Regions from separate parts of the Acidovorax sp. GW821-FHT10E04 genome, predicted to be linked through region 2. Evidence: predicted binding sites of a transcription regulator. Region 2 holds the regulator's gene; each other region holds the start of a gene.

Region 1 (4,979 bases), 270 kb from region 2:
GCCGGCACGCCTGCGCGCCATCACGCTGGCGGTGCTGGTGCACGCGGTGCTGATCGGCGCGCTGACCTGGGGCGTGAACTGGAAGAGCAGCGCCGACCAGCCCGCGGTGGAGGCCGAGCTCTGGGCCGCCGTGCCCCAGCAGGCCGCGCCCCGTGCCGTGGAGCCCCCGCCACCGCCGCCCGCTCCCCCCGAAGTCCGCACCCCCACGCCGCCGCCACCACCGCCACCGCCCCGCGCGGTGGAACCGCCGGACACGCGCGAGGCCGACATCGCCATCGAGCGTGAAAAGAAGCGCCTGGAACAGGAAAAAAAGGCCCGCGAACAGCAGCAGGAGCGTGAAAAGCGCGAACGTGAACGCAAGGAAGACGAGCGCCGCGACCGCCTGGAGCAGGAGAAGAAGGAACGCCTGCAAAAGGAAAAGGAAAAAGAGCAGCGTGAAAAGCAGCTGGCCGAGCAGAAGAAGGCCGAGCAGGACAAGCAAAAGAAGCTGGCCGAAGACAAGCGCAAGGCGGAAGAAGCCACCAAGCGCAGGACAGAGGCCGAGGAAAAGCAGCTGGCCAAGCAGCGCGAGGACAACCTGCGGCGCATGCAGGGCCTGGCGGGCGCCACCGGCAGCGAAAATGCCACCGGCACCGCGCAGCGCAGCGCCGGCCCCTCGGGCAGCTACGGCGGCAAGGTGGCGGCCAAGGTCAAGCCCAACATCGTGTACCCCGATGCGATCTCGGGCAACCCGCGCGCGGAGGTGGAGGTGCGCCTGTCGCCCGATGGCACCATCGTCGGCAAGCGCCTCGTGCAGTCCAGCGGCAACAAGGCCTGGGACGAAGCCGTGCTGCGCGCGCTGGACAAGACCGAGACCCTGCCGCGCGACGTGGATGGACGCGTGCCGCCTTCCCTGACCATCGGTTTCAGGCCGCAGGACTGAGCCCCCAAAACAAAGCGCCCGGTACTTCCGGGCGCTTTTTCTTTTGCTTTTTGACCTCCAGCGCTTGATGGGTAAGCGCCAGAAGCTATCTATTCGATAGCAAAATACCCGCCGTTGCTACCGGTCGCGCCGCTCCATGCGGCGGTTCAGATTGAGGGCACCCAATGTGCAGGCCACGCCGGACAGCAAATACACCGTCACCGCCAGCAGCCCGAATTGGGAGGACAGGTACAGGGCCACGAGGGGCGCGAAGGCGGCGCCAATGATCCAGGCCAGGTCGGCCGACAAGGCGGCGCCCGTGTAGCGGTACTGGGGCGAGAAATTGGCAGTCACCGTGCCAGAAGCCTGGCCGTACGACAGGCCCAGCAGCACGAAGCCCAGCAGCAGGAACATGGTGCTGCCCACCTCGCCGGAGTTGAGCAACACCGGCGCCATGAAGCTGAACACGCCAATCATCACCGCCATGCCGCCCAGCAGCTTGCGGCGGCCCAGGTGGTCCGACAGCCAGCCCGACACCATGATGGCCCCCGCCGCCAGGAAGGCGCCCACGATCTGCACCCCCAGAATCTGCGTGACGGGTTGTTCCGAGTACAGCGTGATCCACGACAGCGGGAACACCGTGACCAGATGGAACAGCGCAAAACTCGCCAGCGCGGCGAAAGCACCCAAAAGCACATTGCTGCCTTCGTCGCGCACCACGCGGCTCACGGGCACGGGTTGCAGTTCGCGCTCCTGCAGCAGTTCGGCGTACGACTGGCCCACCACGAGGCGCAGGCGGGCGAACAAGGCCACCACGTTCACCGCGAACGCCACGAAGAACGGATAGCGCCAGCCCCAGGCCAGGAATTCCTCGACGGTGAGGCTGCTGTACAGATAGGCAAACAGGCCCGCGGCCAAGACAAACCCCAGCGGCGCGCCCAGCTGCCCGATCATGGCGTACCAGCCCCGGCGGTGCCGGGGGGCGGACATCGCCAGCAGCGACGGCAGGCCGTCCCACGAGCCGCCGAGCGCCAGCCCCTGGCCGATGCGCAGGATCAGCAGCGCCACGATGGCGGTCATGCCCACGTCCTTGTAACCCGGCAGGAAGGCCATGGCCACCGTGCACACCCCCAGCAGGAACAGCGCGATGGTCAGCTTCGTGCCCCGCCCCCAGCGCCGCTGGATGGCCATGGAAATGGCCGTGCCCACGGGCCGCACCACGAACGCCACGGCCAGCAGCGCAAAGGCGGCGAGCGTGCCATCCAGGCGCGACATGAAGGGAAACAGAAACGACGGGAACACCAGCACGCAGGCGATCCCGAAAACGAAGAAGTCGAAATACTCGGACGACCGCCCGATGATCACGCCCACGGCGATTTCGCTGGGAGTGACATCTTCATGCGTGTCCGCCCGGGAGAGAGAGGCTGGGCTTTCTTCGAAGCCGGCCGCGGGGTAGGTGGCAGAGGCGGGGCTGCTCATGAACAGGACTCCTTGTCGTTGTCGGAAAAAACCAGGACGGCTGGGCTCGTCCGCCTGATTTTCAGTGATCGCGCTGCCCGCAAAGGCACCGGGTACCTAGGTTTTACCCGCAAGCCTGCCCCGGGACAAGTACGCCTGGGCCAGGGCGCCGTGCAGGACAACGCCGGCTCTGCCCCCATGCCCTGGATGGGGGGCAACAACCTTTGACCCTGGACAAAATGTCCAATGGACAAAAAAGCTAGCGATATTACATTCTGCGGTATCCCGACATCCGCGTTTACCCTCGAATCAACGCCTTGGTAGCGCCTTTCACATGTTCAAACTTCCTCACTTTCGCGGGCCTGCCTGGCTCGCCGCCGCTGCTGCCCTGGGCGGCCTGGCCGGCTGCAGCAAGGCGGTGGTCCTCAACCCGGCGGGCGACATCGCGGCCCAGCAGGGCCACATGGTCATCCAGGCCACCTTGCTGATGCTCATCATCATCGTGCCGGTGATCGCCCTCACCCTGTGGTTTGCCTGGAAGTACCGCCAGAACAACACCGCCAACACCGAGGAAGACTACGACCCCGACTGGCACCATTCCACCACCCTGGAGCTGGTGATCTGGACGGTGCCGCTCATGATCATCATCGCCCTGGGCGCGCTGACCTGGATCGGCACGCACAAGCTCGACCCGTACCGTCCGCTGGACCGCATCTCGGCCACCAAGCCCCTGGACACGCAATCCACCCCCATGGAAGTGCAGGTGGTGGCCATGGACTGGAAGTGGCTGTTCCTGTATCCCGAGCTGGGCATCGCCACGGTCAATGAACTGGCGGCGCCGGTGGACCGGCCCATTCTCCTGAAGCTCACGGCCACGTCCACCATGAACGCTTTCTACGTGCCCGACCTCGCCGGCATGATCTACGCGATGCCCGGCATGCAGACCGAGCTGAACGCCGTGATCAACCAGCCCGGCGTGTTCCACGGCATGGCGTCACACTACAGCGGCTCGGGCTTTTCGGGCATGACCTTCAAGTTCCACGGCCTGGTCCAGGGCGACTTCGAGCAGTGGGTCGCCAGGGCCCGGTCCGAGGGCAAGCCCCTGACCCGCCAGGCCTACATGGCCCTGGCCAAGCCCAGCGAACGCGACCCCGTGCAGCGCTTTGCCAGCGTGGAAGAAGGCCTGTACGACAAGGTGCTCAACCGCTGCGTCGAGGACGGCAAGATGTGCATGCACCACATGATGGCCATCGACGAGAACGGTGGCGATGCCTACGTGCGCGCCATGGGCCTGAACCTGCCCCAGGACGTGTGCACCTCGCAGAACGCCGCCCAGGTGGTGGCCGCCCTCGAGTCGCGCCACGCCATTTCCACCCGCAGCACCGCCGCCCAATGACCCGCCCCAGCCCCGCCCTGCCGGCCGCCGGCGCCCACGCCCAAGAAGACTGACCGCCATGTCCTCCTCACCTGTTACCGCACCCCACTGGGCCCTGGGCCGCATCACCTGGGATTCCATACCGATGGCGCACGAGCCCATCGTGCTCTGGACCTTTGTCGCCACCGTGCTGGGTGGGCTGGCCGTGATGGCCGCCATCACTAGGTTCCGCCTGTGGGGCACCCTGTGGCGCGACTGGATCTGCAGCATCGACCACAAGAAGATCGGGATCATGTACATGATCCTGGGCGTGGTGATGCTGCTGCGCGGCTTTGCCGACGCCGTGATGATGCGCCTGCAGCAGGCCATGGCCTTTGGCGACAACATGGGCTACCTGCCGCCGCACCACTACGACCAGATCTTCACCGCCCACGGCGTGATCATGATCTTCTTCGTGGCCATGCCGCTGGTCACGGGCCTGATGAACTACCTCGTGCCGCTGCAGATCGGCGCACGCGACGTGTCGTTCCCGTTCCTCAACAACTTCAGCTTCTGGATGACCACGGCCGGCGCCGTGCTGGTGATGGTGTCGCTGTTCCTGGGCGAGTTCTCCACCTCCGGCTGGCTGGCCCTGTCCAACCTCGGCGCGCAGGACCCCGGCGTGGGGCTGGACTACTACATCTGGGCGCTGCAGATCGCGGGGGTGGGCACCACGCTCTCGGGCATCAACCTGATCGTCACCATCATCAAGATGCGCGCGCCGGGGATGAACCTGATGAGGATGCCCGTCTTCACCTGGACGGCCCTGTGCACCAACGCGCTGATCGTGGCCTCGTTCCCGGTGCTCACGGCCGCGCTCGTGCTGATGTCGCTGGACCGCTATGCCGGCACCAACTTCTTCACGAACGACCTGGGCGGCAACGCCATGCTGTACGTGAACCTGATCTGGATCTGGGGCCACCCCGAGGTGTACATCCTGATCCTGCCGTGCTTCGGCATCTTCTCCGAAGTGGTGGCCACGTTCTGCAGGAAGCGCCTGTTCGGCTACACCTCCATGGTGTATGCCACGGTGGTGATCACCATCCTGTCGTACCTGGTGTGGCTGCACCACTTCTTCACCATGGGCTCGGGAGCGAGCGTGAACACGTTCTTCGGCATCACGACGATGATCATCTCGATCCCCACGGGCGCGAAGATCTTCAACTGGCTGTTCACCATGTACAAGGGCCGCATCCGCTTCGAGCT
Region 2 (4,979 bases):
GCGGCGCGTCCTGCGGCCTCGCGTGCTGATCTACACCGCCGTGCTGGTGGCACTGTGCGTGGGCATGATGGCCAGCCTGGTCACCCGCACGCCGCTCAAGGTGGATGTGGTGCGCGACCGCGCGGCCCTGTCGCGCATCGTGGCGGGCGGCAAGCTGGAGAATATCTACCGCCTGCAGATCATGAACGCCACCGAAGGCCCCCAGCGCTACCGCATCGGCGCCCGCGGCCTGGACGGGCTGGAGGTGGCCTCTGAAGCCGAGGTGGACATTGGCCCCGCGGAGTCCCGGTGGGTGGCCGTGCGCCTGCAGATACCGTATGGCTCCGCGCCCCCGGGCTCCCATGCCGTGCAGTTCGATGTGCAGGCGGTGGGCGCTGCGGCCCATGTGACCGAGAAGTCCGTATTCCTGGTGCCCCGATGAGGCGACGTGCACCCCGGTGCACGGCCCCGGGGACGTTGTATGACCGAGAAGATTTTTGAGGAGCAAGCACCCATGCCATCCAATCCAGCCATCGGCTCCGCCCCCGCCACCGCTGCGCCCTGGTGGAAATTCGGCCACGTCTGGCTGATCATCGCCGGCCCTGCCATCGTCATCGTGGCGGGCTTTGTCACGCTGTGGCTGGCGATTTCGCGGCCAGACCCCGTGGTCGTCGAGGACTACTACCGCCAGGGCATCGAAATCAACAAGACGCTGGAGGCTCCGGAGAAGAGCCTGGCCCCGGCCATGAAGGGCCGCAACCACGCGGCGACACCGGTTCAGGACCAGCCACGCTGAAACCCCTGGCCGAGCAGCGGGTCTGCGCGGCCTTACCAGGAGACAACCCCGATGTGGACGCAACGCCTGATGTGGATTGCATGGCCCGCCTTTCTGATGGCGGGCGCGATGGAGATGCTGGTTTTTGCTATGGTGGACCCGCAGGACCTGCATTGGTTCGGGCAGCCGCTGGCCCTGTCGCGCCAGGGCGTCTACACGCTCGCGTTCTTTGCGTTCTGGGCCATCACCATGGCCTCCAGCGCGTTGACCACGCTGCTGGCAATGTCGCCCTTTGAACTCAACCGCTGCCCCGTGCCCGAAGGCGAGCGCCCTGATGATTGCCGAAAGACATCATCCTGCCCTTGAACAGCGCACCGGCCGGGCTCCGGTGGCAAGGCGTTGCCGGGACGGGCGGACCTGGCTCGCCTTGCTCAGTGGCAGGCGGACTGGTTGTTCACGATGCGCTTGAGCGCGTCGGTCTCGAGGATGCGGACATGGCGCTGCTTGACTTCGACAATGCCTTCTTCCACAAACTTGGAGAAGGTGCGGCTCACGGTCTCGAGCTTGAGGCCCAGGTAGCTGCCGATCTCCTCGCGCGTCATGCGCAGCACCAGCTCGGACTGCGAGAATCCGCGGGCGTGCAGGCGCTGCACCAGATTGAGCAGGAACGCTGCCAGGCGCTCCTCGGCACGCATGCTGCCCAGCAGCAGCATCACGCCGTGTTCGCGCACGATCTCGCGGCTCATGATCTTGTGCACGTGGTGCTGCAGCGCGGTGACCTCGCGGGACAATTCCTCGATGCGGTCAAACGGCATGACGCAGACCTCGGCGTCTTCCAGGGCCACCGCATCGCAGGTGTGGTGGTCATTCACGATGCCGTCCAGGCCGATGATCTCGCCCGCCATCTGGAACCCCGTGACCTGGTCGCGTCCGTCCTCGGTGGCCACGCAGGTCTTGAAAAAGCCGGTGCGGATGGCATAAAGCGAGGTGAACGACTCACCATTGCGAAACAGCGTACCGCCGCGCTTCACCTTGCGGCGAACTGCAACGACCTCGTCGATGCGGTGCAGTTGCTCTTCGCTCAGGCCCACCGGCATGCACAGCTCGCGCAGGTTGCAATTGGAACAGGCGACTTTGATGGTGAGCGGGTTCATAGGCACAGGGCGGAGTTAGGTTTCGAGCATACCGCCCGATGGCCGAAGAGGGAGTCTCTTGGAGGGCGGGCAGGCGACTGACATGCATCAAATTGTCGCTGTTCCGGCCACTCCATCACTTGATTCATGTCAAGGACATGGGGGGCAGCTTACGGCACAGTCAAGGTGTACGCAAGGATTCGCCCCATGACCGCTGTTTCGCCTGACCTGCTGCGCCGTTTTGACGTACCAGGCCCCCGCTATACCTCCTATCCGACGGCCGACCGGTTTGTGGAAGCCTTCGGCCAGGAGGACTACGCCCTCGCCCTCGAGCAGCGCCGCATGGGCACCCTGACCAAGGCGCTGCCCTTGTCCCTGTATGTGCACATCCCTTTTTGCGAGTCGCTGTGCTACTACTGCGCCTGCAACAAGATCATCACCAAGCACCACGACCGGGCTGAAGTCTATCTGCGCTATCTCAGCCGCGAGATCGATCTGCACACGGCGCACTGCGGCACGGGGCAGGTGGTGAGCCAGCTGCATCTGGGCGGCGGCACCCCCACCTTCCTGTCGGACGATGGCTTGCGGGAACTCATGGCGATGCTCCAGCGCAGCTTCACCCTGGCGCCGGGCGGGGAGTACTCGATCGAGGTGGACCCCCGTACCGTCAATGCCGACCGGCTTGCCGTGCTCGCGGAGCTTGGATTCAACCGGCTGAGTTTTGGCGTGCAGGATTTTGACCCCGAGGTTCAGAAGGCGGTGCACCGCATCCAGCCCGCCGAACAGGTGTTTTCGCTGGTGGAATCCGCGCGCTCGCTCGGCTTCGAATCGATCAATGTGGACCTGATCTACGGGTTGCCGCGCCAGACGCCGGAGTCGTTCGACCGCACGCTGGCGCAGGTGGTTCAGTTGCGGCCTGATCGCATTGCGCTGTATGCCTATGCCCACCTGCCGGAGCGGTTCAAGCCCCAGCGCCGCATCCTCTCCGCCGAACTGCCCGCAGCCTCCGGCAAGGTGTCGATGCTCTCCCGTTCGCTCGACGCGTTCATGGGCGCCGGCTATGTGTATGTGGGGATGGACCACTTCGCGCTGCCGGAGGACTCGCTGGCCGTCGCCAAGCGGCAGGGCCGCTTGCACCGCAACTTCCAGGGCTACAGCACCCAGCCCGACTGCGACCTGATCGGCCTGGGCGTGTCGGCCATTGGCAGGGTCGGCGCCACCTACAGCCAGAACGCCAAGACCCTGGATGAGTACTACGACCTGCTGAACCAGGGGCGTCTGCCCGTGGTGCGTGGCCTGGCCCTGACGCGGGACGACCTCGTGCGCCGTGCCGTCATCATGTCCTTGATGTGCCAGGGAGAACTGCTGTTCGAGCCCATGGAACAGGCCTGGCTCCTCGATTTTCGGCACTATTTCTCCGCCGAACTGGCGCAACTCGACACCATGGCCGAGCAGGGACTGGTCAAGGTGAGGCCCGACGGTGTCGAGGTCACGGCCATGGGCTGGTTCTTCGTGCGCGGCATCGCCATGGTTTTCGACCGATATCTGCAGGCAGACCGCAACCGCGCGCGTTTTTCACGCATCATCTGAATCCCATGCTTGCAACGGTTGCCTCGACTGCCTTGTTGATGGGGCTCGTTGGCGGGTCCCATTGCCTGGCCATGTGCTCGGCACCTTGTGGCGCCGTGGTGGGGCAGGGGAGCGCGGGCTGCGCATCCGCCCCGGGCGCCGGGGCGCCGGCGGAGGGGGCTCCCCCGAAGGTGCAGGCGGTGCGGTGGGCACCGCGCGGTGGCGTGGCCCGGCGGGCCGTGGCCTTTCATACGGGCCGCCTGACGGGATATGCCCTGGCGGGCGGGCTGGCCGCCCTGGCCATGGACAGCCTGGCGTGGCTCACTCAGCAGACCATGGCACTGCGCCCGGCGTGGACCTTGATGCACGTCGCGGTGATGGCGTGGGGGCTGATGCTGATGGTCCAGGCGCGGCAGCCGCTCTGGGTGGAGCAGGCGGGCCGTGGCGTGTGGGAGCGCGTGCGGCCTCTGGTCCGTGCCCCGGGAGGCATTCTTGCCGCGGGGTTTCTCTGGGCGCTGATGCCCTGTGGCTTGCTGTATTCGGCGCTGCTGGTGGCTGCCTTGAGCGGAGGGCCCCTGGAGGGCGCATTGTCCATGGCGCTTTTTGGCATTGGCAGCGGCGTCTGGCTGGTCGGCGGGCCCTGGGCCTGGACGCGGTTGCGGGCCCGGCTCAACACCGTGCGCGCGGACTGGGGGACGCGCGCCGCCGGTGGCCTGCTCTGCGCGGTGGCAAGCTGGGCACTGTGGATGGACCTCGTCTACAAACCCTCACTGTGGTGCCGCTAGCGTGCATTCGGGCCGCGGCGGCCTGAGGGCGAGGCGGTTTCGGTAACCCACATCCCCATGAGGGGGATTGTCCCGCCCCGTGGCTTCGGGCAGGCAAGTGTTGCCGTGCCGCCGCGGCGCGGGTGGGCTCCTTCGACAAGGCCTTCGAACTGGCGATAATCTGTGTAACTATTGGTGGCATTCACGTCTCCATGTTTCGCGCGCCCCGAAGTGAACTCCTCCATCCTCATCGATATCAGCCAACTGCGCGTCGGCATGTACATCCAGCTCGATGTGGGCTGGATGCACCATCCGTTCCCGGTGAGCAGTTTCCGGGTGGCATCGGCGGACCAGATCGCGACGTTGCGGGAACTGGGGCTCACCGAGGTGCGATACGTCCCCAAGAAAAGCGATCCGGAGCAAAGAGAGCTGGTTCCGGCCGCCTGGAGCGTGCCGGAGATGACGGTGCCCTCGGCCCAGGGACCGGATGCCCCCGGCGCCACGGCCACCGTGGACCCGGAGGCGCAGCGCCGGCGCGAATTGCTGGAGGCGCAGAACCGCACCTTGGCGGCCTGCAACCAGCGGTTCGGAGAGGCCACCCGGCAGTACCAGGCACTCGAACGCGTTGCGTCCGAGCACCCGGACCAGGCCCGCACCAAGGGCGATGCGCTGGTGGCTGGCTGCGTATCGGAACTCCTCGAGAACGGTGACTCCGTCATCCGGTTGCTGTCGGAGGGCGTTGGCGAGCGCAATGCCCTG
Region 3 (4,979 bases), on a different contig from region 2:
TCGCGCCACCGGCGTGCGATGGAGCGCGGCGACTTCCGCGCGGTGCCGCTGCTGCAGCTGAGCTCGCGGCTGGGCGCGTGGGATGCGTGGTTCACCCGCGCGGGCATCACGCGCGTGCCGGCGCACAGCCTGGGCGGCCACCGGTTCGACCTGTTTTCCATGCTGGTCGAGGCGGTGCGCGCGGACCTGGGCATCGGCCTGGTGCCGCACTACTTCGTGGAGCGCGAGCTGCTGTCCGGCGAACTGGCGCTGGCGCATCCCCACCATGACAGCGGCCTGCGTGGCTACAGTCTCTTCGTGGCGCAGGGGCGGCAGGAAGACCCCGCCGTGGCCGCGTTTGCCCGGTGGCTCGCCCACGCGGTCGCGGTGCCGGGCGGTGCCGGCACCGGAGCCACGCGGGCCTAGACGGCGCGCCGCCGCCGGGCCGCGAGCCAGGCGAGCGCCAGGCCCGTGACCACGATGGGCACCAGGGACCCGGCATTGAGCAGCGTCCAGCCCTGCGTGGTGACCAGCACGCCGGACGAGAACGAGCTGAGCGCCAGCGTGGCGAACACGCAGAAGTTGATGGCGGCCTGGGCGCGGTCCTTTTCCTCGGGGCGGTAGGCGGTCATGGACAGCGTGGTGGCCCCCGTGAACAGGAAGTTCCAGCCCACGCCGAGCATGAACAGCGCGATGCCGAAGTGGTGCAGCTCCACGCCCATGAGCGCCACGGCCACGCAGGCCAGGTTCAGCAGCACGCCGGCGCCCATGATGGACAGCACGCCAAAGCGCTTGATGAGGTGGCCGGTGACGAAGCCGGGCGCGAACATGCCGATCACGTGCCACTCCAGCACCAGCGCGGCCGCATCGAAGTTGAAGCCGCACACCTGCATCGCCAGCGGCGTGGCGGCCATCAGCAGGTTCATCACGCCATAGCCCAGCGCGGCGCCCAGGATGGCCACCACGAACGCGGGCTGGCGCATCAGCTCGGACAGGGGGCGGCCCGCGACGGGCTGCCCCGCGGCGTCGCGCCGCGCGGGCTGCGCCTCGAAGCGGATCGCCGCCATGCACAGCATGGACAGCAGGGCCACGCCCATGAGCACCACGTAGGCGCCCGCGAAAGGCACCGGAAACAGCGTGCGCGTGGCGCTGGCCAGGTTCGGCCCGGCCACGGCGCCCAGCAGGCCGCCCGCCAGCACCAGCGACACGGCCTTTTCGCGGTAGGCCGCGGGGGCCAGCTCGGCGGCGGCAAAGCGGTAGAGCTGGCCATTGGCGCTGTAGTAGCCCGCCACCACGGTGGCGGCGCACAGCAGCCAGAAACTGGCGCTGAAGGCCGCCCACGCGCACAGGCCGCACGACGCGATCGCCACGGCCAGCCCGATCTGGAACGACACCTTGCGGCCCCACCGGGCCTGGCTGCGGGCCACGAGCGCGGTGGACAGGGCCCCGCCCACCACATAGCCCATCACGGGCAGCGTGGCCATCCAGCCAAAGGGGGCGAGCTGCAGGCCTACCAGGCCGTTGATGGCGATGAAAACCACGTTGTTGGTCAGGAAAAGGCCCTGGCACAGGGCCAGCAGCCACAGGTTCTTGTTCACGGCGAAGGGTGTTGTTGGAATGGGGAAGGAAAGGGTCGAGGCGGGCATGGGCGGCCGGGCCGCGTCAAAGTCCGACTGCATTGCTCTGGCATTGTGCACTCCGGTTGATGAAGATCAGCCGGCGCGCGCAGCGGCCTCGGTATGGTGCCACCCAGTGCTTGGGCTCCCACCGGGGGCCTGCGTTTGAACCAGAGCCATGGAACCCCACAACCCTGCAGAGGCCGCGCCCGCCCTCGAACTCGTCTGCCCCGCCGGCAGCCTGCCCGCGCTCAAGGCGGCGGTGGACCATGGCGCCAGCTGCGTCTACCTGGGCCTGCGCGACGCGACCAACGCGCGCAACTTCGCGGGCCTGAACTTTGACGAGGCGGCCATCGCCAGCGGCATCGCCCATGCGCATGCGCGTGGCTGCAAGGTCTTCATGGCGCTCAACACCTACCCGCAGGCCGCCAACCCGGGGCCGTGGCGCAGCGCCCTGGACAAGGCGGTGGACCTGGGCGTGGACGCGGTCATCCTGGCCGACCCGGGCCTCATGCAATACGCGGTGCAGCGCCACCCCCGGCTGCGGCTGCACCTGTCGGTGCAGGGCTCGGCCACCAACTACGAGGCCATCAACTTCTACCGCGAGCAGTTCGGCATCGTGCGCGCCGTGCTGCCGCGCGTGCTGTCGATGGAGCAGGTGCGCCAGGTCATCGACCGCACGCCCGTGGAGATCGAGGTGTTCGGCTTTGGCAGCCTGTGCGTGATGGTCGAGGGGCGCTGCGCGCTGTCGTCGTATGCGACGGGCGAATCGCCCAACACGCACGGCGTGTGCTCGCCCCCGAAGGCCGTGCGCTGGGTGGAAACGCCGCAGGGCCGCGAGTCGCGCCTGAACGGCGTGCTGATCGACCGCTATGCGCCCGGCGAGAGCGCCGGCTACCCCACGCTGTGCAAGGGCCGCTTCGACGTGGGCGGCGACGAGAACTACTACGCCATCGAGGAGCCCACCAGCCTCAACACCCTGGAGCTGTTGCCCCAGCTCGTGAAGATGGGCGTGCGCGCCATCAAGATCGAAGGGCGCCAGCGCAGCCCGGCCTACGTGGCCCAGGTCACGCAGGTCTGGCGCGAGGCCATCGACCAGTGCCTGGCCCACCCCCACCGCTACGCGCCCAAGACGCGCTGGATGGCCAGCCTGGACCAGGTGGCCGAAGGGCAGCAGCACACGCTGGGCGCCTACCACCGCCCCTGGAAATGAAGAACAACCCCCTGATGCGCTTCGCGCCTTCCCCCTTCTCTCGCCTCGCTTGCGCGATGCGGGAAGGGGGACACCGCCAGCGCGGCGGGGCGGCCCTTGCGCGGCGGTCGCTGGCTTGGGCCGCGCCAGATTCGAACTCCATGCGCCGCTCCCAGCATCTGGATCCCACGATCAAACCCCTGAAGCCCGCCCCATGAAACTCTCTCTCGGCCCCCTGCTGTACTACTGGCCGCGCGACACCGTGTTCGCGTTTTACGAAGCCATGGCCGCCACGCCCGTCGACGTGGTGTACCTGGGCGAGACAGTGTGCTCGCGCCGCCATGAGCTGCGCCTGGCCGACTGGCTGGCGCTGGCGCGCATGCTGCGGGACGCGGGCAAGGAGGCCGTGCTGTCCACCCAGGTGCTCATCGAATCCAGTGCGGACGTGGGCCTGCTGCACAAGATCACGGCCAACGGCGAGTTCACCGTGGAGGCCAACGACATGGGCGCCGTGCACTGCCTCTCGCGGCCACCCACCGGGCCGCGGGCCTTCGTGGCCGGGCCGCACCTGAACCTGTACAACGCGCACTCGCTGCAGTGGATGGCGCAGTTCGGCGCCACCCGCTGGGTGATGCCGGTGGAGATGTCGCGGGACGCGCTGTCGGCCGTGCTGGCGCAGCGCCCGCAGGGCCTGGAGACCGAGGTCTTCGCCTACGGGCGCATGCCGCTGGCGTACTCGGCGCGCTGCTTCACCGCGCGCCACCGCAACCTGCCCAAGGACGACTGCCAGTTCAGCTGCCTGCAGCATGCCGACGGGCTGCCGCTGCGCACGCGCGAGAACGAGGGCTTTCTCGTGCTCAACGGCACGCAGACGCAATCGGCCCGCGTCTACAACCTGGCCAACGAACTGGCGGGCCTGCGCGCCTGCGGCGTGGACGTGCTGCGCCTGAGCCCGCAGGCGCAGCACATGCCGCAGGTGGTGGCCGCGTTTGACGAAGCCCGCCACGCGCGCGCCCCCGAGGCGGCCTGCGACCTGGTGGAGCGCATGCAGCCGCTGATGCCCGACCTCCCCTGCGACGGCTACTGGTTCGGCCGCCCGGGCCTGGAGCAGGGGCGCGTGCGGAGCGCCGTGGCGCAGTCCTGACCCGCGGGCCCCCATCGCATGTACGCCGGAGAACGCTTCAACAGCATCAGCCACCTGGCCGGGGCCGTGCTCGCCACGGCGGGCGCGGCCGTGCTCATCACGCTCGCGGCGCGCCTGGACGACCCGTGGAAGGTGGTCGCCTTCAGCATCTACGGCGCCATGCTGGTGGCGCTGTACGCCGCGTCCACCGCGTACCACAGCGTGCGCCGGCGCGCCATCAAGGCCGTGCTGCAAAAGCTCGACCACTGCAGCATCTACCTGCTGATCGCCGGCAGCTACACCCCGTTCGCGCTCGTGTCGCTGCGCGGCCCCTGGGGCTGGTCGCTGCTGGGCGTGGTGTGGGGCCTGGCGCTGCTGGGCATCGCGCAGGAGATCTGGTGGGCGCGCGGCGCGCGGGCGCTGTCGCTGGTCATCTACGTGCTCATGGGCTGGCTGGCGCTGGTGGCCGTGGTGCCGCTGTGGCGGGCGCTCACACCCGGGGGCTTTGGCTGGCTGCTGGCGGGCGGGGCCTGCTACACGCTGGGCATCGTCTTTTACGCGCTGGACCACCGCGTGCGCCATGGCCACGGGCTGTGGCACCTGTTCGTGCTGGGCGGCAGTGCCTGCCATTTCTTCACCGTGTTCTTCTACGTGGCCTGAGCGCCCGATTCCTACCCTATGGCTGCTTTCTCCTCTTCGCCTTCGAACCCGCGGGTGGTTCCCCCTCCCGTGGGGGCCGTGCTGTCGCGCCTGCCCGCCTACCCGGGCTCGGTGCTGCTGGTGACGGCGCTCAACCTCGCGCTGGCCCGGCACCTGCCCCCCGACGTGGGACGCCTGCTGTTCGACAAGAAGATGCGGGTGCAGGTGCGCGATGCGCGCCTGGCGTTCGACTTTGCCTGGACCGGTCAGCGTTTCGCGCCCCATGCCCCGCTCGCGGCACCCGCCGTGGCGGACCTGACGCTCAGCGCCACGGCCCACGACTTCCTGCTGCTCGCCCAGCGCCAGCAGGACCCCGACACGCTGTTCTTCAGCCGCCGCCTGTCGATGGAGGGCGACACCGAACTGGGCC
Region 4 (4,979 bases), on a different contig from region 2:
GTTTTCCGCCCAGGCGCGGCCTGCCACGCGCAGAGCGGCGCCAGCACGGCGTGCCGGGGCGGTCAGCAGGGCCAGGGCGGCGAACGCCACCAGCCACAGCACCATCCACGCGGCCAGCAGGTGGCCTTCGCTCCAGGTGTCGATCACCTGGTTGGCCACGACCAGCAGTGCCGACACGACGGCCGCGAGCAGCAGGGTGGCGGCGCCACGGGCGCCGTCAAAGTTGGCGGCCACGCTCTTCAGAGCGGCGGCGGCGTTTTCGGCGCGGACCACGCCGGGGTGTTCAGTGGGGTAGTCAACGTGTGCAAAGCTGGTCATTTCGGTTTCCCTTTTCTAACGCTTGTGGCGAGATTGCCGGGCGATGGGGTGATATTAGGGTTTACCCTTTGCATGTTCAAGTTTATATTTTGAATCATTGATATTCATAATGGTGATGAATTCCCATGACACCCTTGAACTTCCGCTCGCTGGACCTGAATCTGTTGCGCGTCTTCGACGAGGTGATGGCCGAGCGCAGCCTCACGCGCGCGGCACACAAGCTGTCCATCACCCAGCCCGCCGTGAGCAATGCCATGCGCCGGCTGCGCGACGTGCTGGGGGATGAACTGGTGGTGCGCAGCGGCCAGGGGGTCGAGCCCACGCCCCGCGCCTTGGCGCTGTGGCCCCCCGTGCGCGAGGCCCTGGCCCATCTGCAGGACTCCCTGGCGCCGGGGCGCTTCGAGCCCGCCACGGCCGAGTCCACCTTTGTGCTGGCCATGGCCGATGCCACGGCGGCCACGCTGGTTCCCGCCCTCGTGGAGATCATCGAGCGCGAGGCCCCCGGCATCTCGATCCGGGTGCTGCCCCTGACCACCCGCGACCCCCGGCGCCTGCTCGACGAGGAAGCCGCCGACATGGCGGTAGGCTACTTTCCGGCCGTGCTGGCCGACCTCACGGCACGCGCGCAGTCGGGCGGGGCGGTCGCGTTCGAGAGCCGCCGCCTCTACGACGGGGAATACGTGTGCGTGATGCGCCAGGGCCACCCGCTGGCGGACGCGCCGCTCACCCTGGACGCCTATTGCGCTGCCCGGCACATGCTGGTGAGCTTTTCCGGCCGCCCCTTCGGTTTCATCGACGAGGCGCTGGCCTCCCTGGGCCGCGAGCGCAAGGTAGTGATCACGGTCAACCAGTTCTTCACCGCCGGGCGCGTGGTGTCGGGTTCGGACCTGCTGACGGTGCTGCCGCGCCACTTCGTGCCCGTCACGGGCATCTCCGACGCGCTGGTGCAACGGGCCCTGCCGCTGGACGTCCCGCCCGTGCACGTCGATGCCCTGTGGCGCCGCCGCGGCCCGCAGCAGGCGGCGATGACCTGGCTGCTGCACGCCCTGGCGCGCTCGGCGCGCCGCACCTTTCCCGAACCGTGAGGCCCGGGCGCGGGCATCCCGCCCACCCACCCCAGCGCGGCCTGCCGCGGCAGTGCCTTGCGGCGGGATCTGGCGCATTTCGGGGTGCCGCCAGGGCATTCGCTTCGCCCCTTCCCACCCCGAGCCCGTAGACTGCGCGCTCCATGAACATCCAGCTGCTGTCCGATCTGCACCTTGAGGCGCACCCCCATTTCATCCCCGAACCGGCCCCCGGCGCCGATGTGCTGGTGCTTGCGGGGGACGTGGGCTCCTACCAGCAGGGCTCGCTGCTGCAGGACGATGACTTCGGCCTCGCCCGGTTCTCGCCCCTGGCCCCGTACGCGGGCTGGCCCACGCCGGTGCTCTTCGTGCCCGGCAACCACGAATACGACGCGCAGGATTTCGATGCGGCCCACCAGCGGCTGCGCAGGACCTGCGAACGGCTGGGGATCACCTGGCTGGAGCGGGAGGTGGTCACTCTTCAAGGTGTCCGCTTCGTGGGCACCACGCTCTGGAGCGATTTCGACGCTTTGGCGGACCACGAAGGCACCACCGACCTGGCCAGGCGCCTGAAGCTGCGCGACAAGGCTTTCCGGGCGGCGAATTTCTATCTGCGCAAGACGGGCGGCACCCGCCATGCGCAGCCGTTCCTCGCCGAGGCCGTGCGCGACCAGGCCCTGGTCTGCCAGCAGTGGCTGGCCGACGCGCTCGCGGTCCCGTTCGACGGGCCCACGGTCGTGGCCACGCACTTCGCGCCCAGCCTGCGCAGTGCCGACCCGCGCTACGGCATGGTGCCGGGCACGGCGGGCTTCTGCAACGCGCTGGACGCCCTGCTGCCCCGCGCGCAGCTGTGGCTGCACGGGCACCTGCATGCCCCGAGCGACTACACGGCACGGGGCCTGCGCGAGGACGGCACGCCGTGGCAGTGCCGTGTCGTGGCCAATCCGCTGGGTTATGCGCGCAAGGGCGAGCAGGCGGCGTTCCAGGCGCAGTGCTGCATCACCTTATGATCGGCGCACGGGGCCCTGCCGCCCCGCAGTGCAGAGGAAAAAACATGACCCAGGTCAAGACAACAGAAGTCCGCGCACGTTAGTCTGACCCATTCCTTTTCGGAGAACACCATGAACATCCTGCTTGCTGTCGACGGCAGCGCCTACACCAAGAAAATGCTGGCTTACCTGGCCACCCACGAAGAACTGCTGGGGGGCAACCACCAGTACACGGTGCTCACCGTGCAGGCCCCGCTGCCCGCGCGTGCCCGCGCGGCCCTGGGCAAGGAAGTCGTGGAGAACTACCACGCCGAAGAAGCCGAGAAAATCCTGGCGCCCGTGTGCAAGTTTCTCGCGCGCCACGGTGTGGAGGCCAAGCGCAGCGTCAAGGTCGGCACGGTGGGCGAGAACATCGCCAAGGTGGCCGACAGCGGCAAGTTCGACCTGCTGGTGATGGGCTCCCACGGCCACGGGGCCCTGGCCACCCTGGTCATGGGTTCGGTCACCACGCAGGTGCTGGCCCACAGCAAGGTGCCCGTGCTGCTCGTGCGCTGAGCCCCGCCGCCCGGCGCAGGCCGCGCCCTGCCTCGGCAGGGTTTTTCGCCCACAAGACAAGAAAGCCCGGCATGCCGGGCTTTCTTGCGAGGTACGAAACGCCGGAACGGGCTGCCGCTACCGCGCAGCCAGCCCGTCGAAACAGGTGCGCACCACCAGATCCACGATCTGCGCATCCGAATACTGGCCGCCTTCCTTGAGGAAGCTCACCACCGGGTCACAGGCCCGCGCATACAAGGTGTACAGCACCACCAGCGGTGGCAGCGTGGGGTTGATCACGCCCTCGGCCTGGGCCTGGGTGATCCATTCGCCGATCTGGTCGCTCACCGCCACCAGGCCGTTGAGATAGTCCTTGTTGGCCATGAGCACCGCGCGCAGCGTGGAGTTGCGGCTGGGCAGCAGCGGCATTTCATTGCTCAGCAGGCGCTCCAGCGACCAGCGCACCAGCGCATGGAGCTTTTCGAGGGGTGGCATTTCGGCGGGCAGGTCCGCCAGATAGGCCCGCACCCGCGCCAGGATCTGCACCATGGCGGCGCTGCACAGCTCTTCCTTGCTGCAAAAGTGCTTGTACAGGCTGGCCTTGGCAATGCCCACGGCGTTGGCTACATCGTCCATGGTCATGGCGTCGAAGGCCTTTTCGCCCAGGAGCTGGCAGGTGGACTGGAGGATGGCATCCTCGCGCGCCTGGTGCATCTGCTCCTTGAACGAGGCTTTGGGGGGCTGCGTTTGCATGGCGTCCATTTTATACATCACAGTAAAAAAATAAATGACCAAGTTGCAATGCAACTACGTCGTTCACGTTTTCTCCAGCAGGAATCGTGCCGCGGGCCTGGGCGCGAGGGCGGGCAATCTGCGCTGGTGCACTGCAGCACCCGCCCCCATAATCGCGCCGCCATGTCCACGCCGCACGCCCTGCCATCGACAGTTTTCACCACCGACCAGGGTTCCGGCGAAGAGCGCTTCGAGGCCTGGCGCAGCAGCATTTCGGTGGTCTTCGATGTCGCGCCGCTGGACCGCGATCCGCTGGAGAGCTTCAGTGCATCGGTCACCGCCAGTCACCTGGGCGCCCTGCTGGTGGGCGACCTGCGCTTTGGCCGGCAGCAGTTCTCGCGCGGTACGCCGCGCGTGGCGCGCGACGGGGTCAACCACTACCTGGTGCAGTGGTACCGCAGCGGCGGGTTCGTGGGCCAGCACGACGACGGCGTGGACATGCAGGTGCGCGCGGGCGACATCACCGTGTTCGACCTCGGCCGCACGCAGCGCACCTACGCCAGCCCCTCGCACGTCCTGTCCATCGTCGTGCCCCGCGAGATCGCCGACGAGGCCTTTTGCAGCCCCTCGGCCGACCTGCACGGCACGGTGCTGCGCGGCCACACGGCGCTGGGCGGGCTGCTCAGCGACTACCTGCAGTCGCTGCATCGGCGGCTGCCCACCGTCACCCTCCCCGAGGCGCCCGCCGTGGTGCAGGCCACCACGCAGATGCTGGCGGCCTGCCTGCGCCCGGGCCGCGACACCCTCGCCCAGGCGGAGCCACAGATCCAGGGTGTCACCCTCAGACGCATCCAGCAATACATCGCGCAGCACCTGGGAGCCCCGCTCAGCCCCGAGCTGCTGAGCCGCACGTTCGGCGTCTCGCGCAGCATGCTGTACCGGCTGTTCGAGCCGCTGGGCGGCGTGGCGCACTACGTGCAGCAGCAGCGCCTGGCCCGGGCGTTCCACGCGCTGGCCAACCCGGCCAACCGCCGGCTGCGGGTGGGCGAGATCGCCACGCGCGCCGGGTTCACCAGCGAGGCGCATTTCAGCCGCGCCTTTCGCACGACCTTTGGCCTCACGCCCAGCGACGTGCGTGCCATGGGCCGCGGCTGGCAAGCGCCCCGCAAGGGCCCGGACGGCGCCAGCGGGCAGACCACCGCCGAATACGCGGACTGGCTGCGCGGCTTGAGGGTGTAGCACCCGCTTTTGCCGATCCTCGGCGGCACGGGCAGTCAAGCGCCCTGAAACGCACAGTCAAGCCGCGCCGTGAATGCTGCCTAGCATGCGCGGCAGCCCTCCT

What was found. Region 2 encodes FNR, which switches genes on or off when oxygen is low (the NO sensors DNR and NnrR bind a similar motif). Its sites were predicted from a motif close to TTGATNNNNATCAA; they were not measured.
Region 1: cyoA (ubiquinol oxidase subunit II) is a predicted target of FNR. The motif match lies at 2,584-2,597, and genes of this name have one in related genera.
Region 3: ubiU (ubiquinone anaerobic biosynthesis protein UbiU) is a predicted target of FNR. The motif match lies at 1,682-1,695, and genes of this name have one in related genera.
Region 4: AC07OC_RS12255 (universal stress protein) is a predicted target of FNR. The motif match lies at 2,437-2,450, and genes of this name have one in related genera.

Annotation. Positions count from the first base shown of each region.
Region 1 is NZ_JBWKMT010000002.1:144,958-149,936, reverse strand. Features, by position in the region: gene tolA (cell envelope integrity protein TolA) at 1-922, shown strand, start outside; gene AC07OC_RS05515 (MFS transporter) at 1,040-2,380, opposite strand; gene cyoA (ubiquinol oxidase subunit II) at 2,694-3,755, shown strand; gene cyoB (cytochrome o ubiquinol oxidase subunit I) at 3,814-4,979, shown strand, end outside.
Region 2 is NZ_JBWKMT010000002.1:410,990-415,968, forward strand. Features, by position in the region: gene ccoG (cytochrome c oxidase accessory protein CcoG) at 1-421, shown strand, start outside; gene AC07OC_RS06875 (FixH family protein) at 494-775, shown strand; gene AC07OC_RS06880 (hypothetical protein) at 827-1,120, shown strand; gene fnr (fumarate/nitrate reduction transcriptional regulator Fnr) at 1,186-1,908, opposite strand; gene hemN (oxygen-independent coproporphyrinogen III oxidase) at 2,095-3,477, shown strand; gene AC07OC_RS06895 (sulfite exporter TauE/SafE family protein) at 3,483-4,241, shown strand; gene AC07OC_RS06900 (cyclic di-GMP phosphodiesterase) at 4,452-4,979, shown strand, end outside.
Region 3 is NZ_JBWKMT010000003.1:348,215-353,193, reverse strand. Features, by position in the region: gene AC07OC_RS10980 (LysR family transcriptional regulator) at 1-405, shown strand, start outside; gene AC07OC_RS10975 (MFS transporter) at 402-1,577, opposite strand; gene ubiU (ubiquinone anaerobic biosynthesis protein UbiU) at 1,774-2,808, shown strand; gene AC07OC_RS10965 (U32 family peptidase) at 3,002-3,931, shown strand; gene trhA (PAQR family membrane homeostasis protein TrhA) at 3,950-4,570, shown strand; gene ubiT (ubiquinone anaerobic biosynthesis accessory factor UbiT) at 4,589-4,979, shown strand, end outside.
Region 4 is NZ_JBWKMT010000003.1:623,179-628,157, reverse strand. Features, by position in the region: gene AC07OC_RS12270 (hypothetical protein) at 1-318, opposite strand, end outside; gene AC07OC_RS12265 (LysR family transcriptional regulator) at 444-1,403, shown strand; gene AC07OC_RS12260 (metallophosphoesterase) at 1,547-2,392, shown strand; gene AC07OC_RS12255 (universal stress protein) at 2,504-2,926, shown strand; gene AC07OC_RS12250 (TetR/AcrR family transcriptional regulator) at 3,044-3,667, opposite strand; gene AC07OC_RS12245 (helix-turn-helix domain-containing protein) at 3,821-4,876, shown strand.